4 regions of the Viridibacterium curvum genome follow, and region 4 is predicted to be linked to each of the others. Evidence: predicted binding sites of a transcription regulator. Region 4 holds the regulator's gene; each other region holds the start of a gene.

Region 1 (7,127 bases), on a different contig from region 4:
ATGCTAGTGGCGCAGATGACGCCCGTCCTGCGAGAATGCGGCATCAAGCTTCGCGAAAATGGCGCGCCAGCCCAAAGGCAACCCCTCCCGACCGCCCCTTGTCAGGGGAGGACCCTAACCAGTTCGGCCCGTGCGCCTCCTCCCCTGACAAGGGGCGTAAGAGGGAATTCGACGAGCCCTGCTCGTCGCCTCTGCAGCCGGTTGGCTGTGCAAAGCCAACCGTGGACGGGTTGGGAAGAGGCCTTGAAGTACCCACACAACCCCGTTGCCATGACACCCAGCCCATCAACCGAATCTGCCAAACGCGTCGTCATCCCCAGGCTGCACGGCCTGGACCGCAGCGACATGCCGGTCACCGCACTCGCCGCTGACTACCTGCCCAGCGAGGAAACCGGTCGCCACAGCCATCCGCACATCCAGCTGATCCACGCCGTGCGTGGCGTGATGGTGGTGGGCACCGAGCAGGGCCAGTGGATCGTGCCGCCCACGCGGGGCCTGCTGATGCCGACCGACACGCCGCACTGGATACGCATGGTCGGCGAAGTGCGCATGCGTACTGCCTTCATCCGCCCCGAGTTGCTGCCCGACCTGCAACAGGCCTGCCGCGTGCTGCGCGTCTCGCCCCTGCTGCGCGAGCTGATCCTCGCCGCCATCGAGCTGCCCCCGCCCTACGTGCAGGGTTCGCGCGCCGACCGCGTGGCGCAGCTGCTGCTCGACGAGCTGTCGATGATGGAGTCGCTACCTCTTGCCCTGCCCAACCCGCGCGATGCGCGCCTGCAGGCCATCTGCGAGACCATCGTGGCGCAGCCCGACGACACGCGCACCCTGCGTGACTGGGCGACGCAGCTGGGCGTCGATCCCAAGACCATCCACCGTCTGTTCCTGCGCGAGACCGGCATGAGTTTCGGCCAATGGCGCCAGCAGGCACGCCTGCTCACGGCGCTGGAACAGCTCGCGGCGGGTACGCGCGTCATCGACGTTGCGCTGCAGCTCGGCTACGCCAGCCCGACAGCGTTTGCCACCATGTTCAAGCGCCAGTTTGGTGTGTCGCCGAGTGACTTCTTCAAATAGGACCCAGGCCATTCGGTCAGGCTTGTCATTCTCGCGCAGGCGGGAATCCAGCGACTTTCGATATGGGTAGTGACACTGGATTCCCTCTGCGCGCACTGCTGTCCGGGGAAAATCTCTCCCGGCATCGAAGTGCCTTGCCGAGCTGGGCACGGAGGCAATGTGTGGCCGTCGAGACTCAAGGTTGCGAAATTTGGAGGCTTCGCAAACGAGAGGCACGGGCGCCAGGGCAGGGCGGATTTCAATCCGCCGACATGCTCAGCAGAGGTGTCACGCGGTTTGCGGCGTGGGATTGTGCGGTTGAAACCGCACCTACGAACGACCTTGCTTCGGGTGCGATTGGCATGGCGACAAGGCCTGAAGGCTCCCGGACAGCAGTGTGCCTTCGCGGGAATGACGGAGTCTGACTAGGCCTTGAGCAGCTCCGGCCGCGTCGTACGCAGCCCCTCGTAAACGGCAAATGCCGCATACGCATCGTTGGCCGCATAGAGCAGTTGCTGTGCCGAGAGCTCACGCAACGACCAGTTCGACGTCGTCACCTTCTTGGACTTGTGGAAGCGCTGCCCCAGCACGAGACCGATGGCAGCGCGCACGCCCATGTCGCCGCTGTAACCGTCCTTGCGGAACACGCTGTCGAGGTCGAGCAGGGACTGCGGGTGCACGCCCAGTTTCGCCTTGATCTGGCCACGGTCGGACTGCAGGCCGAAGCCGGCCTTGAGCAGCTCGCGCGATTGCAGCAGAGCGATCAGGCTGTCGTGGCCTTCGGCGCGATGCGTCTGGAAGATGAAGGCCTTGCCCGCAATGGCGAACTGCACCACGTGCGGCCCGTCGCTGACCTGGCCGACGTGGAAGGTGGGCCGCGCCTCGGTATCGAAACCCGCCACGCCGGCAGACAGAATCTCGTCACGCGCGGCTTCGAATTCGGCCGCGCTGACCGGCACCACGATCTGCGCCAGCGTCAGTACCGGGAAAGGTGGCAGCAGATCGGTTTCTTCTTTCGACGGGCCTTTCTTTTTCATCAGTCTTCTCGTGCCTCATAGGCTGCGTTCTGCGCCTCGTGCAGCAGGTGCCGGGCATGCGCGCGGATATCGGCGGGCCAGTCCTGCATGAACGCTGGCACCGCGTTGAAGTTGCCGGCGAACAGGGCGCGCGTCGCGTCCTCAAAGCCAGGCAGGTTGCCCGCCATGGTAGCGAGGAAGTTGTGGCAGGCCTCCAGCGCGAGGCGTGCGGCATCACAGGCCCGGTTTGCACGGCTGGCGGCCTCGACCAGCTTGCGCAGCGCCACCGACGCGCCGCCCGGCTGGCTGGCCAGCCAGTCCCAGTGACGCGGCAGCAAGGTCACCTCGCGCGGCACCACGCCCAGCTTGGGCCGCCCCGGGCCGGCTTTGGCGGGCGGGGTCGCGTCGGCCGGCAGGCGCGCCAGTGCCTCGGCCAGCGTGCCGCGCAAATCCAGCTCGACGCAGTGCCCGGTCGAGTCGTCGAAGACCAGCGTTGCACGTTCTGGCGACAGGGCCTTGAGGGCAGTGACCACCTCGACCAGCGAGCCGCTGGCAACGCGGGACTGGGCCGCGAAAGCGGTATAGGACATGGTTTTACCCGGATGAATTATGCCAAAGACCGCATTAAACCCGGATAAAATCAGTCCGTCAAGATTTCATCCGGGTAATTTATTGTCACAGATCCGGAACGCGCCAATCCGGCGCAACCGTGCCCGTGTAGACGTGTCGCGTCCCGTGTTTTCCCTCACCAGAATGAATCTGGCTTCAGCCCTGATGCAGGCTGATCCGGTACGTTTGAAAGGAGAGAAATCATGAGAATGAAAAACACTGACATGACGCTGTATCCGAACTTCACCCGCTGCGTAAAAAATGATCTGCCCAAGTACGCAGCAGACACCGAAATTGCGCTGGCGATGCGCGAAATCGGCGGCCTGGACAATGCCGCGCTGGTGCGGGCGCTCAGCTGGAACGATGGCCCCGATATTGCCGTTGTTGCCAACCTGGGCGCTTATGGCGAGTTCACCTCGGGTGCTCAATCCAATGAAATCCGCATCTCACAGAAGCTGGTGCAGGACTACGAGAGCGGCATGGATCTGCGCAACAGTTTCCGCAAAGGGAGCGTGCATTTCGCCGTAGTCACCCTGCTGCACGAGCTGGTGCACTGGGGTGACGACAAGATGGGCATTGACCGGCCCGGTGAAGAGGGCGAGGAGTTCGAGAGGCGGATCTACGGCAACGTTGTAGGTGAACTGGGTTGAGCCCGACCCAGCGTCGCGACTTCAGCCAATCTCGAAAATCGCATCCGCCTCGACCGCCGCACAGCGCGGCAGCGAGGCCACACCCACCGCCGTGCGCGCATGGCGACCCGCGTCACCGAGCACGGCGACGAAGAGATCCGACGCGCCGTTGATGACGGCCGGGACGAACTCGTACTCGGGCGCGCAATTGACGAAGCCACCGACGCGCACGCAACGCCGCACCCGATCAAGGTCTCCATCACAGGCCAGCTTGAGGCAGGCCAGCAGGTTGAGCGCGCACAGGCGGGCAGCCCGCACGCCCTCGTCAAGCACGAAGTCGCGGCCCAGCTTGCCGACATAAGGCACGCTGCCGTTCCACTCGCAGACCTGACCGGCGAGGAACACCATGCTGCCCTGCTGCGTCCAGGGCACGAAGTTGGCGATGGGCACGGGCGGCGTCGGTAATTCGAGGCCGAGGGCCGCGAGGCGTTGTTCGATCTGGCTCATGGCGGGTTTCCGTAGCAGCGGCGACAGCGCACAGTGTGAGCCCGTCTGTCATGATGCGCATCCCCGGCCTTGCAATGACGCCAGCCTGACCCGGCAGAATCCCTTGCCTACTGCGAACACGCCCTACGACCCCCTCGACAACACCGGCGCCGAGCCAATCGCTGAAGTCGCGCGCCCCGACGAGCAGATCGCCGCCTACCTCGGCCGCTTCGGCGCGCGCTTCATCCACACCCACGAAAGCATCGCCATCGAAGTGGCTGGCGAGCTGCGCGGCGAGCTCGATGAGAACCTGTCCGTGCCGTTCCGCCTCGTGCCCGACCAGGGCGTGCTGGCGCGTGTGGCCAAGTGGCGGCGCCTCACCGCAGAACAGCGCCTCGCCCTCGTGCAGGAACGCCTCAACGCCGATGTGCTGGACGCCCTGCACACGCAGCTGCAATCGCTGATCCTCACCGTCGAGCGCCGCGCCTTCAAGGCCGGGCTGGAGCCGGCGCGCTTCCTGGGTGCGCTGCAGAGCGGCCGCGAGCTCGCCAGCCGGCGCTGCCAGATCGTCGAAGACCGGCTTGCCGACGCCATCATCCACAAGCGCGAAGAGAGCCAGCGCGACGTTGCGCTGCGCACCGTGCCGCTGGCGCGCTATCCCGAATCCTTCACGCTGGCGGCCGGGCTGCGCCGCCGCTTCGTGGCGATTCTCGGCCCCACCAACTCGGGCAAAACGCACCGCGCCATGGAGTCACTGGCGCGTGCGAAGAATGGCGTCTACCTCGCCCCGCTGCGTCTGCTGGCGCTGGAGAACTACGAGCGCCTCAGCGAGCAGGGCGTGGCCGTCAGCCTCGTCACCGGCGAGGAACGCCGCATCACCGAAGGCGCGACGCACGTGGCCAGCACCATCGAGATGCTCGACATCCACCGCCGCGTCGAGGTGGCCGTGATCGACGAGATCCAGATGCTCGAAGACCTGGAGCGCGGTGCCGCGTGGACCGCCGCCGTCTGCGGCGTGCCGGCCGACACCGTGTTCCTGCTCGGTTCGGTGTCGGCCCGTGCCGCCATCGAAGCACTGGCGCAGCGCCTCGACTGTGCGCTGGAAGTCGTCACCCTGCAGCGCAAGTCGCCACTCGAAGTCGCCCCGCAAGCCATCGGCGGGCTCAATCGTTTGCAACGTGGTGATGCGGTGATCGCCTTCTCGCGCCGCGACGTGCTGGAGTGGGCCGCACAGATTGCACGCGTGGGTCACAAGGTCGCCGCCATCTACGGCAACCTCTCGCCCGAGGTGCGCCGCACGCAGGCGCAACGCTTCCGCGAGGGCGAGGCCGACATCGTTGTGGCCACCGACGCCATCGGCATGGGCCTCAACCTGCCGATTCGCCGCGTGGTGTTCACCACCGCCGACAAGTACGACGGCATCTCGCAGGACCAGTTGCCGGTGTGGCTCACGCACCAGATCGCCGGTCGCGCCGGTCGCTACGGCATGCACGAGGCGGGCTTTGTGGCCGGATTCGATGACGCCACCCATCGCACCATCGCCCGCCTGCTCAAGATCCGCCCCGACGCCCTGCCCACGCGCGGCTTCTTCGTCACCCCCTCGCTCGACCAGCTGCAGCAGATCGCCAGCGCCACCAACGAGAACCAGCTCGGCAAGCTGCTCGAACTCTTTTCGCGCAACATCGACCTGTCAGACGACTTCTTCCTGCCCGGCGACTTCAGCGAACAGATCGAACGCGCCCGCTGGCTCGACACCCTGCGCCTCACGCTCACGCAGCGCTTCACCTTTTCGCTGGTGCCGATCTCGATGCGCGTGTCCATGTTGAGCGATGCCTGGCACAACTGGGCGCGCAACGTCGCCAACAACCGGCCCAACTACCTCAGCCATGACCTCGAATCCTTCGAGCGCGCGAAGTACCCGCTGCAGGCCGCCGAAGACGCGTGCAAGAAATACTCGGCCTACGCCTGGCTGGGCTACCGGCTACCCGACTTCTTCCCCGATGCGGAGGCGGCGGTTGCGATTGCGCGCGAAACCTCGGAACGCGTCGACCGCATGCTCGCCGCGCAGAACGGCAGCAAGGCCAGTCACCACAAGCCCGACAAGAAGCCGCAACGCCGCGTGGTGCGGCATCACGGCAACCGGCGACACTGAGTCGCAGCCCGGCGTCAGAGCGTGGCAGACTGCGGGCTTAGCCAAACCCGCCCGGAGCCCTCATGCCGATCCGCCCCGACCTGTTGCGCTGGCAGTTTGCCGGCTATCCCGCCAATCACCAGGACCGCGTGAACCTCGTCATCCATGTGCTGACGGTGCCGCTGTTCTGGTTGGGCGCAGCCATGCTGTTACGGGCCCTCATCACGTTCTCACTCCTGTCGCTGGGCATCGGCTTCGGGCTGATGCTGTTCGCATTCCTCGCGCAGGGCATCGGGCATCGTCGCGAGCAGAATCCGCCGGTGCCCTTCGATGGCGCTGCGGACTTTTTCAGCCGCATCGTGGTCGAGCAGTTCGTCAGCTTTCCGCGCTATGCCCTGCAGGGGCTGCGGGCGCGCGACTGAGGGGTGCAGCGTGTGCGCTTCAGCTTTCGGGCACGGGTTCCGAAATCTCGATGAGGTTGAGATCGGGGTCGCGCAGATAGATCGAGCGGATTTTCGACGTGGCGCCCGTGCGCAACACCGGCCCTTCAATGATGGGCCAGCCCGACTCTTTGACACGCGCGATCACCGCATCAAGCGGAATCGACGCGATGAAGCACAGATCCAGCGCACCCGGCACCGGCAGGTGGGCCTTGGGCTCGAATTCGCCGCCGCGCACATGCAGGTTGATCTTCTGCGCGCCGAACTTCAGTGCGAAACGCCCGTTGCCAAAAGTCTCCAGCCGCATGCCCAGCACCCCGGTGTAGAACTGCACGGTGGCATCGAGGTCGGTGGTGGTGAGTACGAGATGGTCGAGGTGATCAATCATGGCGGCGTCCGGCAGACAGGGAGAGTCCTTGTGAGCATAGAGCAGTCCGCGCAGGACTGGCTGGCGGAAAGTACGTAGCCATGACCAATATCGACGCCCTGCGGCATGCTCAGGCGGCGCTGCCCGCCATCTACCGGGACGCGACGGCCTACGACCTGCTCGCCCAGATGACGGCGCCGGCCGATCTGCCGATGTACCGTGCGCTGGCTGCGGAGTTCGGCGGACCGGTGCTGGATCTTGCCTGCGGCACCGGGCGCGTGGCACTCGCACTGGCCGCCGAGGGTTACGAAGTCGAAGGCGTCGATCTGTCGAGTCGCCTGCTGGAGCAGGGCGGGGTTAAGGCGGCGCAGCTCGGCTTGCCTGTCACCTTCCGTCAAG
Region 2 (7,127 bases), on a different contig from region 4:
AGAGGGCTGTCGTCAAAGGTGGCGCCGTTGACCGAGCTGCCGCGCACGTAAGCACCCACCCATAGCTTGTCGAAGCGACGTGAGATGGCCGTCGTGAGCTGCCAGCCTCCGTAGCCGCCTCTGGCTTCATAGGCAGGGCGATTGGCCGTGGCGTACTGCTGGTCGACGCCATACAGGTACTGATGATATGTCTTGGTCGCGAAGTACAGGCCGGCCTGAGCGCCGAAGTTCCAGCCTTTACGTGGCGTGTGCGAGAAGTTGAGGGCGGAGGTAAAGACCTGACCGCGACTGCGGAAGTTGCTATTCACACCACCGAATTCCATGCCGATGACCTGTCGCACAGGCAGGCGGATATCGAGGCGGTTGGTGTCGGTGGGGCGACCGAAAATACGCACGATGCCTTGCGGACCGACTTCCAGTGCCGGATCGAGGTCGGGCATGCCTCGACGGGCCTCGTTCTTGTCGCTGTTAACCGGGACATTGCCGCTGAAGCTGAGCTCGAGATCGAGGCGGTCGCTGGCGTAGAGCTCCCCACGCACCCCACCACGGTCGGCCTTGATGATGTCGCCACGGTAATAGAAGTAGGGGAAGGGCAGGATGCCGCTGCTCTGGTGATCGGCGCCGCGATAATCGGGCAGGGTATAGAAGAAGCCACCGAGACCGAGCTCCCACTTGGGTACCGTACGCACGCCGTTCGTTTCTCCTTGAGGCGCTGTCTGGGCCTGCACGGCTCCGGCAGCGACGACAGGAAGGTAGGCGAGGGCAAGGCGCTTCAGCATGGGCGGCTTTCGTGAAAAGGAGCGGAGGTCGCATTCTCGCAGCAAAAGCCCTTCATGGCAGAGCCTCCGCTCGGCGGAACGCCCTTTCCGGAGCCGCTGCGGGCTTGGAACTCTGCGCGCCGCAAAGGATAATCCCGCCCCATGATCGGATTTCGCTTACTGCTTGGCGTCCTGCTGGCGTTCAACCTGGCCTGTCTGGCCATTGCGGCCCTGCCTTTGCTGGGCCGTGACCCGCTGTTCATGGGAACGACCGAGCCAGAGCGCATGCTCAACCAACTCGCACCGGAGCGTCTCAAGGTGTTGCACGCACAGTCCGACCCGCTGCCTGATGCGCCGCCCCCTGTTGCCGTTGCCTCTGCCGAAGCCAGTAGCGCGAGTCAGCCGGAAGCCTCCACACCCGCCGTCGAAGTTTCGGCGCCTGCTGCGTCGGTGGCTGCATCGGCACCGCAGCCTGCTGCAGCTCCCTTGGCAGCCAGTGCGCCCGGCGGTGTCGCTTGTGTGGCGTTCGGGCACATGACGGTGGCGCAGGCGCAGACGTTCGCCCAGCGTGTACGCAAGGTCGGTAGCGGGCTGAGCGTCCGCGAGGAGGCGCCCAAGCCTTCTTCGTTCTGGGTGAATATTCCGCCGCAGGGGGGCAAGGATGGCGCTGAGCGCCGCGCGGCCGAGCTCAAGGAAATCGGGCTTGAAGACTTTTTCATCGTCCAGGAAGTGGGTGAGAACCGCTTCGCCATTTCGCTGGGGCTGTTCAAGGCCGAGTCGCTGGCCGAGCGCCAGCTGGAGACCCTGCAGAAGCGTGGCGTGAAGGGCGCCAAGGTGTCCGCACGCATTAATCCCAACGGTGCGCGGGTCGAAATCTCGGGCAGCGGCGAGCTGGTCGAGCGCGCAACGGGCGAGGCGGCTGCCGAGGTCAAGGCGGCACAGCGCGAGGCCTGCGCGGGCTGAGTTGTGGGCGCTGATACATCGGCACACCCAGGGCCCAGGGTCATCGGCCTGACTGGCGGCATCGGCAGTGGCAAGAGTGCTGCAGCGGATTGCTTCGCCGAGCTGGGGGCAACGCTGGTGGATGCAGATGTCATCGCTCGTGCGCTGACTGCGCCGGGCGGTGCTGCAATCGAGCCCCTGCGGGCGGCTTTTGGAGACTGGGCGATCACGTCGGAAGGTGCGCTGGACCGCGCCGCCATGCGTGAGCGTGCGTTCGCCGATGCGACAGTCCGGCAGCAGCTTGAAGGCATTCTCCACCCCCTCATCCGCCAGCAATGCGAGCGCGAAATCGCTGCGGCAACAGGCCCTTATGTCTTGCTGGTCGTGCCTTTGCTGGTCGAAACGGGCGGCTGGATCGGGCGCTGTGAGCGCATCGTGGTCGTGGATTGCCCGGAGGATCTGCAGCGCGCACGTGTCATGCAGCGCAGCGGTCTAAGTGAGGCGCAAGTGCGCGCCATCATGGATAGTCAGGCAAGCCGTGCTCAGCGCCGCGCCGCAGCACACGAAATCATTGACAACGCTGGGGATTTTGATAGTTTGCGGGCACAGGTAGATGCGCTGCACCAGCGTTTCCTGCCAGACAGGGTCTGAACGAACCGGCCCTGACACTAAAACACGCTTCCACGCCGGCATGCAGTGATTACTTACGAATATCCGCTGAACGAGCGTATCCGGACTTTGCTGCGTCTGGAAGCTCTGTTCGACAAGGCGCTGCACTTCGCCACGGCGGATACAGGCTACGAGCATCACGCTGCCTTGATGGCGCTGTTCGAGATACTCGAAGTGGCCGGGCGTGCCGACCTGAAGGTCGACCTCGTGCAGGAACTCGAGCGCCAGCGCCAGACCCTGCATGCGTTCCGCGACAACCCCCAGATCTCCGAAGAGGCGCTGTCGGGCGCACTCTACGAGATCGAACAAGCCAGCATGTCCTTGCTTGCGATGACCGGCAAGATCGGGCACTACGTGCGCGAGAGCGAATGGTTGATGGCGGTGCGCTCGCGTGCGGCGATTCCCGGGGGGGTCTGCGAGTTCGACCTGCCGTCCTATCACCACTGGCTGAACCGCGATTCGGATCGTCGCCGCACTGATATCCGCAACTGGCTTTCGCCGATGTTCCCCATCCGCGATGGACTGAGCATCGTGCTGCGTCTGTTGCGTGAGAGCGGGCGCCCCGAGATGCAAGTCGCGCGCCGAGGCGGCTATCAGCTGATGATGGGAAATCGCGTCGCACAGATGGTCCGCGTCCGGCTGCCACGGGACAAATCCTGCGTGCCGGAAATCAGCGCCAACAAATACGCGTTCAATATCCGCTTCGTTCTCCCGGAGTTCACTGCGCGTCCGCAGGTCGTGGATTCCGACATCGAGTTCGAACTGACGTTCTGCAACCTCTGACGTATCGGCCCGTCCGGTTGCGGCCGGCCTCCCTGCACAAGCTATCGGCAAGCCTCGCCTCGATTGACGCCAACAGTGGATATTGTTGATGTGCGTCAATTTTTTTGCCGCATTTTTCGCTGCTGTGCGAAAATCCGCCCTCGTCAAAACCACGCTGGCGATAGTGCCAAGCGTGGCGAGAGAAATTACAGGACTGTTCATCTCGCAGCTCCGACGGGGGCGCGACCAGGGTGTTCAAGACATGAAAAAAGCAGCAGTGCGCGCAGTTCCCGCCGTATTGGCAGGGCTTCTGGCGGTGGCCCCAGCCCTCGCCCTCGACAGCCAGTACAACTTCCAGACCCCTGTCACGAAGGTGGCGGATGACATCCTGGGTCTCCACATGTCCATGTTCTGGATCTGTGTGGCGATCTTTGTCGCGGTGTTCGGCGTGATGTTCTATTCCATCTGGGCTCACCGCAAATCCAAGGGGGCCGTGGCCGCGACTTTCCATGAAAGCACCGCTGTCGAAATTGCCTGGACGATCATTCCGGTCATTATCCTGGTGGTCATGGCCTGGCCGGCCACCAAGCTGGTGCTGGCCCAGAAGGATACTTCGGCGCCTGATATCACGATCAAGGCCACCGGCTATCAGTGGAAGTGGAGCTACGACTACGTGCAGGGCGAAGGTCAGGGCATCAGCTTCTATTCGACGCTGTCCACGCCGCGTGCCCAGATCGACCGTGGCGAATGGAAGGGTGACAACTACCTGCTGGAAGTTGATAACCCGGTCTATGTCCCGGTTGGCAAGAAGGTGCGCGTTCTCCTGACCGCGCAGGACGTGATTCACGCCTGGTGGGTCCCGGCCTTTGGCGTCAAGCAGGATGCCATCCCTGGCGTCGTGCGCGACACCTGGTTCCGTGCCGAAAAGGAAGGCGTCTATCGTGGCAACTGCGTCGAGCTTTGCGGCAAGGATCACGGCTTCATGCCCATCGTTGTGCACGTCGTCTCGCCGGAAGCCTACGCCGCCTGGGTGGCCGGAAAGATGAAGCCCGCCGCAGCGCCAGCCGTTGCGGCCGCGAGCTGATTCCGGACATCACGAACAGACATCAACACACAGGATTCACAGGAGCCGTACATGAGTGCAGTCACTTCTGACGCCCACGGACACGATCACCACGATCACGACCACGATCACCACATGCCCACGGGCTGGCGCCGCTGGATGACAGCGACCAACCATAAGGACATCGGGACGCTGTACCTCATTTTCAGCTTCATCATGTTCCTGTCGGGGGGTGTGATGGCGCTGACGATCCGCGCCGAGCTCTTCCAGCCCGGTCTGCAGATCGTTCACCCCGAGTTCTTCAACCAACTCACCACCATGCACGGCCTCGTGATGGTGTTCGGCGCGATCATGCCGGCCTTCGTGGGTTTCGCGAACTGGATGTTGCCGCTGATGATCGGTGCGCCGGACATGGCCTTCGCCCGCATGAACAACTGGTCTTTCTGGTTGTTGCCGCCGGCAGCCATCCTGCTGGTGGGCTCGTTCTTCGTCCCCGGTGGCGCTTCGGCTGCAGGCTGGACGCTGTACGCGCCCCTGTCGCTGCAGATGGGCATGGGCATGGACATGGCGATCTTCGCGGTGCACATCATGGGCGCCTCATCGATCATGGGTGCGATCAACATCGTTGTGACCATCCTCAACATGCGCGCCCCCGGCATGACGTTGATGAAAATGCCGATGTTCGCCTGGACCTGGCTGATCACAGCCTACCTGCTGATCGCCGTGATGCCCGTGCTGGCCGGCGCCGTGACGATGCTTCTGACCGACCGTCACTTCGGCACGACTTTCTTCAACGCCGCCGGTGGTGGTGATCCCGTGCTGTACCAGCACGTGTTCTGGTTCTTCGGTCACCCTGAGGTCTACATCATGATCCTGCCGGCATTCGGTATCGTGTCGCAGATCATCCCGGCCTTCGCGCGCAAGCCGCTGTTCGGCTATGCATCGATGGTGTACGCCACGGCGTCGATCGCCATCCTGTCCTTCGTCGTGTGGGCGCACCACATGTTCACGACCGGCATGCCGGCGGTGGCGCAGCTGAGCTTCATGTACATGACCATGCTGATCGCCGTGCCGACAGGTGTGAAGGTGTTCAACTGGATCGCCACGATGTGGAAGGGCTCGATGACCTTCGAAACCCCGATGCTGTTCGCGGTGGGCTTCGTCTTCGTGTTCACCATGGGCGGCTTCACGGGCCTGATGCTTGCCATCGCGCCAGTGGATATCCAGTACCAGGACACCTACTTCGTGGTGGCGCACTTCCACTACGTGCTGGTGGCGGGCTCCTTGTTCGCACTGTTCGCCGGCACCTACTACTGGCTGCCGAAGTGGACGGGTCACATGTACGACGAGAAGCTTGGCAAGCGTCACTTCTGGTTCTCGATGATCTCGTTCAACATCACTTTCTTCCCGATGCACTTCCTGGGCCTGGCCGGCATGCCGCGTCGTATCCCGGACTACAACCAGTTCTTCACTGACTTCAACCAGATCGCCACGATCGGTGCATTCGGCTTTGGTCTGTCGCAAGTCTTCTTCCTGTACATCGTGCTGAAGACCTACCGTGGCGGCCCGAAGGCCGCAGACAAGCCTTGGGATGGCGCAGAAGGCCTGGAGTGGACCGTGCCGTCGCCAGCACCCTTCCACACCTTTGAAGTGCCGCCCAAGTTCGAGGCCCCGGCAGGTCACGGTCACTGATCAGTGGTTGAACGCAGCACATGAGTAATTCACAAAAGGGCCGCAACCTGCGGATGCTGTTGATCCTGGCGTCCATCGCTGCGGCCTTTTTTGCTGGTTTCATCGTCAAGACCTGGTTGTTCGGACGATGATCAGCGATAACCGCAGGCTGGCAATCAAGCTGGCGATTGCCGCGTGCGTGATGTTCGGGTTTGGTTTTGCGCTGGTGCCGTTCTATGAACAGATCTGTGAAGTCACGGGGCTGAACAATCTGCTCAAGCCGGATCGTGATGTCGTCAATACGCAGGTGGATACCTCGCGCTCGGTGATGTTGCAGTTCGATTCGAACGTTCAGGCGCTGGCGTGGCGATTCAAACCCTTGCAGACAAGTATTACGGTGCATCCGGGCCAGATGGTGCGGGTGGACTACGAAGTGGAAAACACGCTGGATCGTGCCGTGACCGGGCAGGCTGTACCGAGCTATACACCGGCATTGGCAGGGACTTTCGTGAAGAAGCTGGAGTGCTTCTGTTTTTCGAAGCAGACGCTGGGGCCGCGTGAGAAGCGGGTAATGCCGGTCGTGTTCACGCTGGATGCGGGACTCCCGGCCGATGTCACCGTTGTGACGCTGTCCTACACCTTCTTCGAGGTGCCCGGGACGCAGGGCTGAGGTGTGGCATGGTGGATGAGCAGCGGAGTCCGGGTTTTCTGGCGACTGTGAGTGCGGTGTTCGGTGCCTTCATCGGCATCCGCAAGCGGCGTGATTACGAACGGGATGCGGCGCAGTTCAAGCCGGCCCACCTGATTGTTGCGGGCATCATTGGCGGCGTGATTTTCGTCGTGTCGATGGTGATGTTCGCCAGATTTGTGGTGTCCCAGGCGGGTTGAGTCGCCCGGGGACTGAAGAGACAGGCAATAAATTGGAGAAGGCCAGCATGAGCAGCCATACCCTGGAGAAGTACTTCGTTCCGGAACCCTCCCTTTACCCGCTGATCGGTTCGCTGGCGCTGTTGCTGCTGGGATCGGGCGCGGCGTTCTGGGTGAACCATCTCGAATCGGGGCCGTACCTTGTGGCCGCCGGCTTTGCCGTGCTGATCTACATGCTGTTCGGCTGGTTCGGCGCGGTTGCCCGGGAGTCCGAGACGGGCAAGTACGGCGCGCAGGTCGACAAGGCCTTCCGCTGGAGCATGGGCTGGTTCATCTTCTCCGAGGTGATGTTCTTCGCGGCTTTCTTCGGCGCGCTGTTCTTCGTGCGTGGCGTC
Region 3 (7,127 bases), on a different contig from region 4:
ACACGCCGTTGGCGCCGTCCTGGCGGTAGGTGGCAGGGGTGGTCACATCCAGCGTGCGGCCCTTGATGCTCATTTTGCCGCTCACTTCGAAGCGGTTATTGCCCAGCGGCTTGATGGCACTCGACACGAACTTCGCAGTCGGGAAGGCCTTGGTGTTGAACCACAGCTTGCCCGCCACCTCTTCGTTGCCTTCAGGTGAGCCGGTGTCGATGCTGGCAACATCAATCTCGAACTGCGCGCTGCCTGCGGCGGGCTTGGCCGGGTCGAAAACAAGCTGACTCTTGAAGCGCTTGAAGCTGCCCTCCATGGGCACATTCATCTGCTTATAGACGAAGCCCAGCGTGCTCTTGTCGCTGAGTATCTGCTTGTACTCGACGGCTTGCGCCGCAACGAGGCTCAGCAGTGCGGCGGCGCCGACGAGTGCGCGGCGGAAGGTGATCTGCATGGTGATTTCTCCGAAGAAGATGGGTTGGGCTCAGCGCTGACGCAGCAGCGGCAGCATGCGCACGAGCACCGTGTCGCGTTCGATGAGATGGTGTTTGAGCGCAGCCCCGACATGGGCGAGCACCAGAGCAGCGAGCGTGTAGTTGAGCGCGGCATGCACGCTGGCAAGTTGCTTGCCCAGCTCCACATCGCGCACTAGCAAGTCGGGCAAGGGCAGTACGCCGAACCAGACGGTGGGCACGCCTTTGGCCGAGCTCATGAGCCAGCCACTGAAGGGGATCGCCAGCATCAACACGTACAGGAGGTTGTGCGTCACTTCGGCCACAGCGCGCTGCCAGCGTGGCATGTGATCCGGCGGCTCTGGCGGGCGATGCGTCAGGCGCCAGACAATGCGGATCAGGGCCAGCGCGAAGATGCTGACGCCGGCCCACTTGTGCCAGGAGTAGATCTGCAGCTTCTGCGGCGAGAACGGCAAATCGACCATATAAAGACCCACGCAGAATGCGCCGATGATGGCCAGCGCCATCAACCAGTGCAGGCTGATGGCAATACGGGTGTAAGACGCTACTGAACTGCTGCTCATGGAAATGCCCGAAGACAGATGATTCGTGCCGCGCACTCTATGCAGCACAGGGATTGAGAGAAAGGTGCCCACCGGCAAATGTTTGTTGCAACTTCTGCACGAATGAACGCCTCCGACTCGGCCTGCTGAAAATTGGTTCCAGCCCAGCCCTGCTTGCCCTGTTCTTGCTTGACGAACGGCGGACAAATTCCTTTCGTCGATTAGTATTCGAGCTGCAGCCTGTCGTCCCCTCACCCTTTTGCCCCGGAGCACCTGATGGCCCACCCCCTCGCTGGCAAACCCGTCCCTGCCGAACTTCTGATGAATGTCGACGCCCTGCTCGTCGCCTATCTGGAGCAGCCCGACGTCAGTATCGCCACGCAACGCGTGGCCTTCGGCACCAGCGGCCATCGCGGCAGCGCCTTCAACAAGAGCTTCAACGAGGCGCACATCCTCGCCATCACCCAGGCGGTGTGCGAGTACCGCGCGGCCCAAGGCATCAACGGCCCGCTGTTCATCGGCAAGGACACGCACGCGCTGTCGGCCCCCGCGCAGCGCAGCGCCATCGAGGTGCTGGCCGCCAACGGCGTGACCACGGTGCTGCAGTCGGACGACGGCTACACGCCCACGCCGGTGATCTCGCGCGCCATCCTCGTGCATAACGCGGGCAAGACCACAGGCCTTACCGATGGCCTGATCATCACCCCTTCGCACAACCCGCCGCAGGACGGCGGTTTCAAGTACAACCCGCCCCACGGCGGCCCAGCCGATACCGATGTCACCGGCTGGATAGAGAACCGCGCCAATGCCCTGCTCGCCTCCGGCAACACCGGCGTCAAGCGCCTGCCCTACGCACAGGCCATCGCCGCGCCCCAAGTCTCGCAATACGACTTCGCCGCCGACTACATCGCTGACCTCGGCGCGGTCATCGACATGGAGGCGATCCGCAAGTCAGGCCTCAGGATCGGCGTCGACCCCATGGGCGGCGCGGCGGTCGCCTACTGGGATCGCATCGCCAAACAGTACGGCCTCAACATCGAAGTCGTGAACCCCAAGGTCGATCCCACCTTCGGCTTCATGACCCTGGACCACGACGGCAAGATCCGCATGGACTGCTCCAGCCCCTACGCCATGGCCAGCCTCGTCGGCCTCAAGGATCGCTTCGACATCGCCTGGGGCAACGACGCCGACGTCGACCGCCACGGCATCGTCACGCCCTCGGTAGGCCTGATGAATCCCAACCACTATCTGGCCGTTGCCATCCAGTACCTGCTCGGCCACCGCCCGCATTGGACCAATGCCGCCGTCGGCAAGACCCTCGTGTCGAGCAGCATGATCGACCGCGTCGTCGCCGGCCTCGGCCGAACCATGCTCGAAGTGCCCGTCGGCTTCAAATGGTTCTCACCCGGCCTCGCCGATGGCAGCCTGTGCTTTGGCGGTGAAGAAAGCGCCGGCGCCAGCTTCCTGCGCCGCGACAGCAGCGTGTGGACCACCGACAAGGACGGCATCATCCTCGGCCTGCTCGCCGCCGAAATCACCGCCGTCACCGGCAAGGACCCCGGCCAGCACTACCAGGAACTCACCGCGCAGTACGGTACGCCTTACTACACCCGCATCGACGCTGCAGCGACGCCCGAGCAGAAGAAGGCCTTCAAGCAACTCACGCCCGAGAAGGTGCAGGCCGCCGAGCTCGCCGGCGAAGCCATCACCGCCAAGCTCACCAAAGCCCCCGGCAACGGCGCCGGCATAGGCGGCCTCAAGGTCACCACGGCCAACGGCTGGTTCGCCGCGCGACCTTCAGGCACCGAAGACATCTACAAGATCTACGCAGAGAGTTTTGTGTCGGCAGAACATCTGCAGCAGATCGTGCGGGAGGCGCAGGAGATAGTTACGGCAGCATTGGGATGACTTTGGTGTAGGGCGGTTTCGGAGCGAAGCGACAACCCACCGTCATCTGCCGCATGCAAATGGTGGGTCGCTGCGCGAACGCACCCTACGCGCTATCGTCATCTCCGCTTCTGCATTGAAGAAGAAAACTAATGTCGATACCAACTGATATCAAAGCACTCACAGAGCTGTTCCGGGAGCTTGGCGCACAAAGCCCGGAGAGCTGGGCTTCATCGCAAGTGAATGAAGGCTTCAATCAACTGCATCGCTTCTTGTTCCTCCGGCAAGCTTGGTCGCGCGTGATATCCGAGAACGATGACACGTGGATTGAGGACAACATAGCGACTGCAACGACACATCCGGATCAGCCATTCGCAGGGATAGGCCATGCCCTTGGCCGGATGCTGTCCGCGGGAGTCGCTCGCGAAGACATCGTCGATCTCGCCAGGGGCATGCAAGGACAACTCCTCTTTGATATTTGCTACCTGCTCGGAGATCCATCACTCCCGGATTCAAGCGTCGATGAAGTCGGCTGGACACTTGTTGAAACCGATGAAGACTATGCGCCCACGTTGAACGCAATTGAAGGCCTGCATGAGTCGGTACTCGATACAGATCCTACGGGACGAGAAATGCGCCCACGCACCGCTGCTGCCTGAGGCAGGTAGGGTGGGCACGGTGTGCCCACGCGGGAATGTCGAGCGATGAAACTCTGAACGCGTGAGCTAACCGAGCCCACCCTACGCCTCCGCATTCGGACGCCAAACGCCAGCTACCTGCCCAACCAATCAGGCTTTCCATGAATCGCAGAAAATTCCTTGTCGCCCCGTTAGCTGCGCTGCTTCTCCCCGGCTGCTCGCAGGAAGTCTCCCAGAACAGTCTTTTCGCGCAGTACCTCACTGACGTGGTCAAGGAAGATCCGCCGCCCAAGAAAGCGATCGTGGTCGTGCATCCAGGAACCAAGCCGCTGGACGCATTTTTTCGCTGGCGGGAGCCGGCGCAGCTTCAAGAGGATCTGCCGGAAATCCAGCTGTCCACGGCAGCCGCGTTGCTGAAAGCCGGTGCTGCCGATGCTCAACCCATCCTGCTTTCAAGAGCCCAATTGCCTGACCTGGTAGAGATTATTCACGCAACGGAAAGCCAGCTGAACAAGCTGGACAGTGAAGACTCCACGCCCGGTTTCTGGAACCTGTTCTATCGGACATTCCCGGATTCAACAGGCCTGATGGGTTTCTCGAACGTCGGCTTCAATGCATCAAAGGATCAGGCAGCCTTCGTTGTCAGTCACGCTTGTGGCGGCCTCTGCGGTTCGGGTCGTCTCGTACTCATGTCCCGTCGAGGATCGCTCTGGCATACAGAAAAAACAAAGCGCTTATGGAGTAGCTGAGCCTTCGGAATGGCTCGCTGACCGCACACTTCAAACGGAAGACCGGAATTCATGATCGACCTGCAAGCCGCAAACCACACCAATCGGGAACTCGAACTCATGCTGGCGGGCAAGAAGCCGCTGGCCATCTTTTGTGACGATCTGTCGGTTTTTCCAAACGATGTGATCTTCCCCGAGAGCCAGTTCCTGCCGCACGTCATCAGTGGTCGCTTCGTACAGGACTCGATTGTCATCGAGGGCGACTACATCGCCAGCCTGGGGCGCAAAGCTCAGTTGAAATGTCTGTTCTATGCGCTGGCCGGGCAGGCATGGCGCATTCCGGCGATGATCCAGCTGATCGAAATACGAAACCGTACGCCGGCCATGTGGCAATCGGAAGGTCTGGAGCGCTACGAGAGTACCTTGCTCGGTTACACGGACGAGGAAGTGGACGCCTGGTGTGATCACAGATTCCGCAAGCCGCCAGCTTCCGCGTGATCCCTCCCGGAAAGAACGTGACCCCGCCCCCATACCTTCGCTTTTGGAAAGGCTGACGACTGTGATGAAACTGACGGCTATCGCACTGCTGGCAACACTGCTCGCGAGCTGCGGCGTATTCGACACCATGAAAGAAGGGTTCAAGCACAGCGAAGATGTCGCCGCCGAGCTGGAAAAATCGGTGGGCTCGAAGCCGTTCGTAGGCTTCAACTGGAACAACGGCATCCTGACGAACATCAACATCAGCTTCGAGGGCATTCCCGCCGACAAGACGACCGCAGAAATTGCTGCGCTGGCCCGCACCTCGATCAGCCAGCATTTCAAGCAGACACCCAAGTCCCTGATCGTCAGCTTCTCGCTGCCGGGCACCGCGGACGAGGGTCGCAAGGCGGAGTAATAACGCCAGGCGTTGCACGCTCCTCGCCGTTCGCGCGCTTCACACCTCCTGCAGGCGCGCCTTGATTTGATCTGGATGAAAGCCCCCATCGACGCCTTGCTGCAGGATGCGCAAGGTGGCGGCGCTCCGCGCTGACCGCCTCTTCCTGCGGGCCCCGTGTGCCCGCCTTGCGCATCGAACAAGGAGTTTTCTGATGGCTGATCACGCCCGGGGCGCCGCGCCCTCTGCCAATCCCGCACCGCTGGGCCTGCTGGGTTTCGGCATGACGACCGTGCTGCTGAACCTGCACAACGCCGGTATTTTCGAGCTGAGTGCGATGGTGCTGGCGATGGGTCTGTTCTACGGCGGCATCGCCCAATTGATCGCAGGCCTGCTGGAATGGTGTGCCGGCAATACTTTCGGCACGGTGGCGTTCACGTCCTATGGCTGCTTCTGGCTGACGCTTGTGGCCCTGATCGTGTTGCCGAAGACGGGGCTTGCCGAAACGAGCTCGACGGGCGCGATGACGGCTTTTCTGCTGATGTGGGGTCTGCTCACGGCGATCCTGTTCGTAGGCACGCTGCGCATCAACCGCGCACTGCAGGTGGTGTTTGCCTCGCTGACCGTGCTGTTCGGGCTACTGGCACTGGCTGACGCGAGCGGCAGCCATGCGCTCAAGGTAGTGGCCGGTTGGGAAGGCCTGTTCTGCGGATTCGCCGCCATCTACGTGGCCGCTGCGCATGTGCTGAACGAGGTGTATGGCCGCATCGTGCTGCCGCTGGGTGCCTTGCGCGCGGCGGTGGTGCCGATGCTCGCACGCAAAGCGGCTTGACGTCGCTGGGTGCGTACGCAAATGCCGGCAATGGGCACCTGAACGCGTGGGCTCACCGAGCCTGCCTTACGCCTGACACCGGCTGACGTCAGCCGGTTACATTCATCAGCAAATAGCCCGGGTACAGCGGAGCGGAATCCGGGGCCACAGGCTCAACGGCAGGCAGATACCCCCGGACTCCCGGCCTGCGGCCTTCGCCCAGGCAACGTGACTGCTGTGAATCGGCAACCAATCCGCCACCTCCACCACTTCCGCGCCACTCGGCGCGGTCCCAGTGACCACAGCGTCCTGCGCGATGACCGTAGCATCCCGCGCCTCGATGCATAAGCCCTTCACCTCACTCTCACCCGCTGCGGACACGCGGTAGGCCAGACGCTCTGCGCCGAGCGCCTTGTGTCAGCCAAGCACCTGCAGCGGACCTCGATAGCAGCCCTGGGCCGATGGCAAACCGCGCGAAAAATCCGGTGGCCGGAAAGAATCCGGTAAGTCTTCTGGCCACACCATGCGGGCTCCTTATCTCTGGAGCCTCGCATGACACATCGACACACCCGGCGCCTGCTGCGTACAGGCCTCATCGCAACCGCCCTGCTGAGCCACGGCGCCAGCTACGCTCAGCAAGAAAGTGCCGGTGGCGGCCAGCCGCCGGAGGGCTGGGGCCTGGGCGTGGTGGCCTCGGCTTCGCAGAAGCCTTATCGCGACGTGGATGGCAAGGCCGAAGTCTGGCCGATGCTGACATATGAGAACCGCTGGATCCGCTTGTTCGGACCGGGGCTGGACGTAAAGCTGGGCAAGACCGGCCCGGTGTCTTACGCGCTGACGGCGGGCATGAGTCGGGAGGGCTACCGGGCCAGCGATTCGTCGTATCTGGATGGCATGGACGAGCGCAAGGGTGGCATCTGGCTGGGCGGCCGGGTGATGTGGGAGGCGGGCTTTGCCAAGCTGTCGGCCGCCTGGCAGGCGGATGCCTCCAGCCATAGCGATGGGCAGAAAGTAACGCTGGGCGTGGAGCGCCGATTTGCGGTCGACAATCTGGGCTTTACACCGCGCGTGAAGGCGATCTGGCTGGACCGCAAGTACGTCGATTACTACTACGGCGTGTCGGCATCGGAAGCACGAAGCAACCGGCCGCAGTATGCTGGCTCTTCCACCGTCAATTCGGAAC
Region 4 (7,127 bases):
CTATTCGCTGTTCCTGTTCACAACCGTGGCGGGGCGTTTGTGGTGTGGATTCACCTGTCCGCAGACGGTCTACACCGAAATGTTTCTGTGGATAGAGAAGATCGTCGAGGGGGACCGTGCCAAGCGCATGAAGCTTGATCAGTCCGGTGGCGCGCGCAAGTTTGGCCTCAAATCGCTCAAATACTTCCTCTGGTTCGTCTTGTCGGCGTGGACGGGCATAACCTTCGTCGGCTATTTCACGCCCGTGCAGGGCTTGATGCACGACATCGCGAACTGGCAGCTCAGCGGTTGGGAAATCTTCTGGGTGCTGTTCTACGGCGGCTTCACTTACCTGATGGCTGGCGTGATGCGCGAGCAGGTGTGCAAGTACATGTGCCCCTATGCACGCTTCCAGAGCGTGATGTTCGACCAGGACACGCTGATAATCACCTACGATCAGGAGCGCGGGGACCCGCGCGGCAGTCGGCGCAAGGGCGAGGACTACAAGGCTGCGGGCAAGGGGGATTGCGTCGATTGCGGCATCTGCGTTCAGGTATGTCCCACAGGCATCGACATTCGCAATGGCCTGCAGTACGAATGCATTGGCTGCGCGGCTTGCATCGACGCCTGCGATCAGGTGATGGAGAAGATGGATTACCCGAAGGGGCTGATCCGCTACTCGACCGAGAACGCTGTGCGCAAACATTGGGTACGTGCCGACATCCTTCGTCATGTCATGCGACCGCGCGTGCTGATCTACTCGGCCATATTGTGGGCGATCATTGGCGCCTTCATCTGGGGGCTGGCGACACGTTCGCCGGTGCGCGTTGATGTCATCAAGGATCGCACGACGCTGGCCCGCGAAGTCGAGGGCGGCTTCATCGAGAACATCTATGTGTTGCAGCTCATGAACACGAGCGAGATCGCGCGCGAGTTCCGCATCAGTGTCAGTGGCCTGTCCGATATCCGGCTCGATGGCAACGCCAGCCAGCTTGTGCAGGCTGCCAGCAACCGCACGCTGACCGTGCATGTGCGGGCGCCGGTCGAGGCGGCCGAGCGCGGCTCGCATCCCATCTACTTCGACGTCAATCTCGACGACCCGGAAATCCGGCCGCTGCGCGAGAAGAGCGTCTTCATCATGCCCTGAGGGAGAGCCCATGAGCGCCACATCGCCCCTGCACCATAGCGCCGCGACGAAGCCCTGGTACCGCGAGCCCTGGCCCTGGTTTCTCATGAGCCTGCCGGTCACTGCCGTGCTGGCGGGCATCGTGACGACGGTCTACGCGGTTCGTACCAACGATGGCGTGGTAGCCGACGACTATTACAAGCAGGGGCTGGCTATCAACCAGACACTTGCGCGTGACGACATGGCGGCGCAGTTGGGCCTGCGAGCCAGTCTCGACGTGGTCGATGGCATGGCGCAGGTGAGCCTCAGCGGCAAGGATGGTGTGACGCTGCCCACCGAATTGCGCCTCACCTTGAGCCATCCAACGCGGCAGGGCGGTGACCAGCAGGTGGTACTGAAGCGCACGGGGGCTGCCTATCGGGGCGAGCTCGTGCTGCAGGGCAGCGGGCTGCGCACAGTGATTCTTGAGGACGCCATGCGCAGCTGGCGTCTCAGTGCCGGCGTGCAGTTGCCTGCCACAGGCACTGAGCTGTTGCCGCGTACGCCCGCTACGGCATCTGTCGTCACAGCGCCCTGACACAGGAGGGCCGAATGCGCCGCTTGATCCTGATTTTCTGGCCGTCATTTCTCGCCGCAGGCGTGGCAGAGGTGGTCTTCTTCACGCTCATCGATCCGCAAACGCTTTACCTCTTGGGCGAGCCGGTGCATGCATCGCGGATTGCGACCTATTCGACTGGTTTCTTTGCATTCTGGGTGCTTTGCGCGGCGTCAAGCTGGGCAACGCTTTTCTTTGCGCGCGGTCGCGACGACATCAATCAGCCGCACTGATCACGCGGCACTCATTCAGGCTTCGCGGTACACCAGTACCGGGATGGTGGTGTGGGTCAGCACCTTGTGTGTCTCGGATCCGATCAGCAGGCCAGCTAGCCCACGCCGGCCATGCGAAGCCATGAAAATCAGGTCGCAGCCGGCCTTGGAGGCCGTGTCGATGATCATTTGCCAGGGCGTGTCGCTGATGTCGGTGTGCGTCTCGGCGATCAGGCCAGCGGCGACAGCTTCGGCGCGTACCTTGCCGAGAATGGTTTCGGCCATTTCACGGGTGTCGCGCTGGAAATCGTCGCGGCTTTCCGGCGCAATGAGGGCGCCTTCACCAACGATGGGCAGCGGATAGTCCGGCTGCACATGCAGAAACGTGATGCGTGCCGCGAGTGATTGAGCAAAGGCAACGGCCTTGCTGGCTGCGTGGGCCGACAGGGGTGAGCCATCGACCGGTACGAGCAGGTGTTTGTACATGATGCTTACCTCCTGCATGAAACCATGAGGGAACCCATGGTTCATGCTAGACCCCGGCAAGGCATCCTGCCCGCATGGCGGCGGGCATGTTTGATGCAGGTAAAACCCGGGGCGGGGGTCAGCAGTTATTGTGGTCCAGCAGTTTGCGCAGACCGTCGCCATCCAGGATGCGGATGTGCTTCTGCTGCACGCCGATCAGCCCTTCGTCGTGGAAGCGCGAGAAGGCGCGGCTGACCGTTTCGAGCTTGAGACCGAGGTAGGAGCCGATTTCCTCGCGCGTCATGCGCAGGTGGAATTCGGACGAGGAGTAGCCGCGCAGCTTCATGCGCTGCGACAGGTTGATCAGGAAAGCGGCGATGCGTTCTTCGGCGCGCATCGAACCGAGCAGGATCATGAGGCTCTGGTCGCGCACGATCTCGCGGCTCATGAACTTGTGGAACTCGCGTTGCAGCGAGCGGATCTCGTGTGAAAGCACCTCAAGCTGGTCATAGGGCATGACGCAGACTTCACTGTCTTCCAGCGCGGTGGCGTTGCAGACGTGGGTGTCGTTGCTGATGCCATCCAGACCGAGGATCTCGCCCGCCATCTGGAAGCCGGTGACCTGTTCGAGACCTTCCTCGGTGAGGATGTCGGTCTTGAAAAAGCCGATCTTGATGGCGTAGAGCGCGTTGAAGGGATCGCCTGCGCGGTAGAGCGGTTGGCCACGCTTGATCTTGCGGCGTGCCACCAGGCTGTCGAGCTTGTGCAGGTCGTCGTCTTCGAGTCCGACGGCGAGGCAGAGCTCACGCAGGTTGCACTGGGAACATGCGGTACGCATGTTGTTCGCGGTGATGGGGATGATTTGCTGATCCATTTTGCTTTCCTGCGTTGCTGATCAGGAGCTTATTGGCAATAGCTATCAAGTCTCTTGATCGTCATCAAAGTTTCAGACTGGAAACTCTGCAAAGGTCCGATACAGATGATCGTAACAGAGGCCGCAGCATGCCGAAGAATATTAGTTTCAACCCCGACCTGATCCGGCGCTACGACCTGCCGGGTCCTCGTTATACCTCATTCCCGACTGCAGACAGGTTTGTCGATGTTTTCGACTCGACCGCGCTGGAGCAGCATCTGGCCCGTCGCGCCAGCGACGGCGTTCTGGGCGGCATCGAGCGAGGGCTGTCCCTGTATTTCCATATCCCGTTCTGCAATACCGTCTGCTACTACTGCGGCTGCAACAAGATCGTCACGAAAGACCGCTCGCTTGCGGACCGCTACATTTCGTATCTTGATCGCGAAATGTCGATGCAGACGGCCTTCCTGTCCGGTTCGCGCCAGGTTTCGCAAATGCATTGGGGCGGCGGCACGCCGACTTTTCTCGATGGTCGCGAGATCGTGCGTCTGATGCGTGCCATCCGCGAGCACTTCCAGCTCAAGCGGGATGGCGAGTACTCGATCGAGATTGATCCGCGCAAGGTCAGCAACGACAAGGTCGCCCTGCTGGCAGATGAAGGCTTCAACCGCATGAGCATCGGTGTACAGGACTTCGATCCGCTGGTGCAGATGGCAGTCAACCGGGTACAGAGCATCGCAGAGACGCGTAGTGTGGTTGATTCGGCGCGCACCAACGGTTTCCGCTCGGTGAGCATGGACCTGATCTACGGTTTGCCCTTGCAGGATGTGTCACGTTTCGCCAATACGCTCGATTCAGTGCTGGAGATGCAGCCGGATCGCCTGGCGCTGTACAGCTATGCCCATTTGCCCGCGCGGTTCATGCCGCAGCGGCGTATTGATGCCGGGCAGCTCCCGGCGCCGGAGGAAAAGCTGGCCTTGCTCGCGCTGGCCATCGAGAAGCTGGGCGAGGCGGGTTACGTCTATATCGGCATGGATCACTTTGCCCGCCCCGACGACGAACTGGCGGTCGCCCAGCGGCGTGGCAGCCTGCACCGCAACTTTCAGGGCTATTCCACGCATGCCGAGTGTGATCTGCTGGCGTTTGGTGTTTCTGCCATCAGCAGTGTCGGCGGCGCCTACAGCCAGAACGAGAAGGATCTTGCCCAGTACTACGCAGCAATCGACCGTGGCGATCTGCCAGTGATGCGCGGGTGGGTGATGAGTAGTGATGACATGATGCGCCACGCCATCATCCAGTCGCTGATGTGTCACTTCGAATTGTCGCTGGAGGCGATAGAGCAAGCTTTTGGCATCAACTTCCGTGAAACATTCGCGTATGAGATTGCGGCTTTGCGGCCGCTTGAAGATGCGGGACTGGTACGTCTCGATGGCGACTGGCTGAGCGTGACGGAAGCCGGGCGCATGCTGGTACGCGTAGTGGCCATGGTGTTCGACAACTACCTGCGGCGCGACAGCGCCCAGCCGCGCTATTCGAAAGTTATCTGAGCCTTGTCGGCGCTAAGATCGGCGTTTTGATACGCGGGGCCTGACATGCCGGACGCCGGGTTGCTGGCTGTATTCCTGATTGGCCTGCTGGGTGGCACGCACTGCGTCGGCATGTGCGGCGGCATCGTCACGGCGCTCAGTGGCCCGGTCATCCAGCCGGGTACGCGGCTTCGTGCACGTCCGGACTGGCGTTTGCATCTGGCATACAACGGTGGGCGCATGCTGACGTACATCTTGCTGGGTGCGGTGTTCGGTGCGCTGGGCTCGGCCACTTTGCTGTTCAACCATGTGTTGCCGGTGCAGCTTGCCCTGTACGTGCTGGCCAACCTGCTTTTGCTGGCGCTTGGCGCCTATCTGCTGGGCGTGACCGCTTTGCTGGCTCCGCTGGAACACATCGGCGGCAAGCTATGGCGGAGAATCCAGCCGCTGGCAGCGCGGTACCTGCCGGCACGCAGCTGGCAGCAGGCCCTGCCGCTGGGTATGCTGTGGGGGCTCATTCCATGTGGGCTGATTTACAGCGTGCTGTCGACGGCCTTGCTGAGCGGCTCGGCGACGCAGGGGGCCTTGCTGATGGGCTGCTTCGCGCTGGGCACTCTGCCCAACCTGCTGTTGGCCGGGCTCGCGCTGGCGCGTTTCCGCGAGGTGTTGCGGCGGCAGTCTGTGCGCTGGCTCGCCGGTTCGCTGATCATTGCCTTTGGCCTGCTCGGCTTGTGGCGTGCGCCGGATCTGGGTGGCCGGCTGTGGCAGGGCATCATTTGCGAGGTGTGATCATGATCGAGACGAAACTGGCCGTGAAAGGCATGACTTGCGGGGGCTGCGTGCGCTCGGTGGAGCGTGTGCTGACGGCCTTGCCCGGTGTGACGCGGGTCGAGGTTTCGCTGGAACTGGCGTCGGCCACCGTGCAGCATGATGAGGCGCGTAGCGGCAAGGCCGAACTGGCGCGCGCCGTGCAAGAGGCGGGCTTCGAGGCCGCCTGATTGCGGGTGATGGGCGGATCGGGCCAGATGGGCTATCGGTTTTCCGCAAGCCTGTCGTAAGGACCGGGCCGATATAATCTGCCCGGACTTCCAGATAAGCAGAGAGAACCCATGAGCTTCAAATATGTGACGCCCGGCGTCGACGTGCCCAATGACATCCATGTGGTCGTCGAGATCCCGGCTCGCGCCGACCCCATCAAGTACGAGATCGACAAGGACAGTGGTGCGGTGTTCGTCGATCGCTTCATGGGCACGACCATGTACTACCCTTGCAATTACGGTTACGTGCCGGGCACGATCTCTGGCGACGGTGACCCTGTGGATGTGCTCGTCGAGGCGCCATTCGCGCTGATTCCGGGCGTGGTGATCCGCTGCCGGCCGGTGGGTGTGCTGCACATGGAAGACGAAGCCGGCGTGGACTCCAAGGTGCTGGCCGTGCCCGTGGCCAAGATTTCACCGCTCTACGAGAACGTGAATACCTACACCGATCTGCCGCCGCTGCTGATCCGTCAGATCGAGCACTTCTTCCAGCACTACAAGGATCTGGAGAAGGGCAAGTGGGTCAAGCTGCTGGGCTGGGAAGGCCCGGACGCCGCCAAGCAGGAAATCTACGCCGGCGTGGCGGCCTATCAGGCCACTTCGGGCCACTCAACTGACTGAGCCCGGGGCAGCCTGCGCTGATGATCAGGCGCACGCCAGTTCCACGAGCGCGCTGACCTGATCGCGTATCGGTTGCGGCACGGGCTGCGTACCGTCGAGCATGGCGCGAATCGTTGCGACGTTGTTGGCAATGCTGCAGGCGTCTTCGGCGATTGCTTCGGCTTCGAGGCTTTCCTGTTCGCACATTTCGCGCATTTCGCCGCGCACGAATCCCAGCATGCGCGGGCGACGGCGCGGTGCCGCGTACGCTTCACCTTCGGTGCCGCGCATCAGCATGCCGGTAGCTTGTTCAGCCTGCAGCAGGGTTTCCATCGTCTGCAGGTACTCGGGGTGGGTAACGGCGACGACACGCACACTGCGGCCCGGGGCGGGATCGAGCAGCTTGGCCACGGTATGGCCGCTGTTGCGGACTCCCAGGCGCGGTCGCAGAGCCAGCAGGCGGTCGAGACCCGGACACAGCACATCGACGGGCAGGCTGGCGATGCGGCGTGTCTGCAGTTGTTGTGCTGCCTCACCGAGTGTTGCCGCAGCAGGCAGATCGAGTGCAGCGAGCAGTTCGAAGGGGCTCACGCGTGACTCGAAATCGTGCCTGCCCTGCAGCAGTACCGGTACGCCCTCGCGAGCCAGCAGCAGCGCCACCAGAGGCGCAAGGTTGGCCTGCTTGCGTGCGCCGTTGTAGGTCGGCAGCACCACGCAGCGTGGACCGGCCGGGA

Evidence for each region. Region 4 encodes FNR, which switches genes on or off when oxygen is low (the NO sensors DNR and NnrR bind a similar motif). Its sites were predicted from a motif close to TTGANCTAGNTCAA; they were not measured.
Region 1: a site for FNR is predicted at 2,660-2,673, ahead of ABEA02_RS11825 (DUF2239 family protein). Genes of this name have one in related genera too.
Region 2: a site for FNR is predicted at 3,238-3,251, ahead of coxB (cytochrome c oxidase subunit II). Genes of this name have one in related genera too.
Region 3: a site for FNR is predicted at 5,221-5,234, ahead of ABEA02_RS07190 (acetate uptake transporter). Genes of this name have one in related genera too.

What each region holds. Positions count from the first base shown of each region.
Region 1 is NZ_BAABLD010000008.1:866,338-873,464, reverse strand. It holds gene ABEA02_RS11835 (AraC family transcriptional regulator) at 244-1,071, shown strand; gene ABEA02_RS11830 (3'-5' exonuclease) at 1,476-2,087, opposite strand; gene ABEA02_RS11825 (DUF2239 family protein) at 2,087-2,656, opposite strand; gene ABEA02_RS11820 (hypothetical protein) at 2,879-3,325, shown strand; gene ABEA02_RS11815 (RidA family protein) at 3,347-3,811, opposite strand; gene ABEA02_RS11810 (helicase-related protein) at 3,915-5,942, shown strand; gene ABEA02_RS11805 (hypothetical protein) at 6,005-6,343, shown strand; gene ABEA02_RS11800 (VOC family protein) at 6,363-6,749, opposite strand; gene ABEA02_RS11795 (class I SAM-dependent DNA methyltransferase) at 6,830-7,127, shown strand, end outside.
Region 2 is NZ_BAABLD010000015.1:104,682-111,808, reverse strand. It holds gene ABEA02_RS15860 (MipA/OmpV family protein) at 1-779, opposite strand, end outside; gene ABEA02_RS15855 (SPOR domain-containing protein) at 921-1,721, shown strand; gene coaE (dephospho-CoA kinase) at 1,725-2,351, shown strand; gene zapD (cell division protein ZapD) at 2,397-3,152, shown strand; gene coxB (cytochrome c oxidase subunit II) at 3,394-4,215, shown strand; gene ctaD (cytochrome c oxidase subunit I) at 4,267-5,886, shown strand; gene ABEA02_RS15830 (cytochrome oxidase small assembly protein) at 5,907-6,017, shown strand; gene ABEA02_RS15825 (cytochrome c oxidase assembly protein) at 6,014-6,535, shown strand; gene ABEA02_RS15820 (DUF2970 domain-containing protein) at 6,544-6,753, shown strand; gene ABEA02_RS15815 (cytochrome c oxidase subunit 3) at 6,801-7,127, shown strand, end outside.
Region 3 is NZ_BAABLD010000007.1:197,766-204,892, reverse strand. It holds gene ABEA02_RS07225 (YceI family protein) at 1-445, opposite strand, end outside; gene ABEA02_RS07220 (cytochrome b) at 476-1,027, opposite strand; gene pgm (phosphoglucomutase (alpha-D-glucose-1,6-bisphosphate-dependent)) at 1,283-2,914, shown strand; gene ABEA02_RS07210 (hypothetical protein) at 3,046-3,552, shown strand; gene ABEA02_RS07205 (hypothetical protein) at 3,693-4,280, shown strand; gene ABEA02_RS07200 (hypothetical protein) at 4,332-4,757, shown strand; gene ABEA02_RS07195 (hypothetical protein) at 4,822-5,154, shown strand; gene ABEA02_RS07190 (acetate uptake transporter) at 5,348-5,965, shown strand; gene ABEA02_RS07185 (MipA/OmpV family protein) at 6,497-7,127, shown strand, end outside.
Region 4 is NZ_BAABLD010000001.1:97,804-104,930, forward strand. It holds gene ccoG (cytochrome c oxidase accessory protein CcoG) at 1-1,126, shown strand, start outside; gene ABEA02_RS00490 (FixH family protein) at 1,137-1,682, shown strand; gene ABEA02_RS00495 (hypothetical protein) at 1,697-1,933, shown strand; gene ABEA02_RS00500 (universal stress protein) at 1,949-2,398, opposite strand; gene fnr (fumarate/nitrate reduction transcriptional regulator Fnr) at 2,517-3,251, opposite strand; gene hemN (oxygen-independent coproporphyrinogen III oxidase) at 3,380-4,777, shown strand; gene ABEA02_RS00515 (sulfite exporter TauE/SafE family protein) at 4,823-5,545, shown strand; gene ABEA02_RS00520 (heavy-metal-associated domain-containing protein) at 5,548-5,754, shown strand; gene ppa (inorganic diphosphatase) at 5,866-6,414, shown strand; gene ybiB (DNA-binding protein YbiB) at 6,439-7,127, opposite strand, start outside.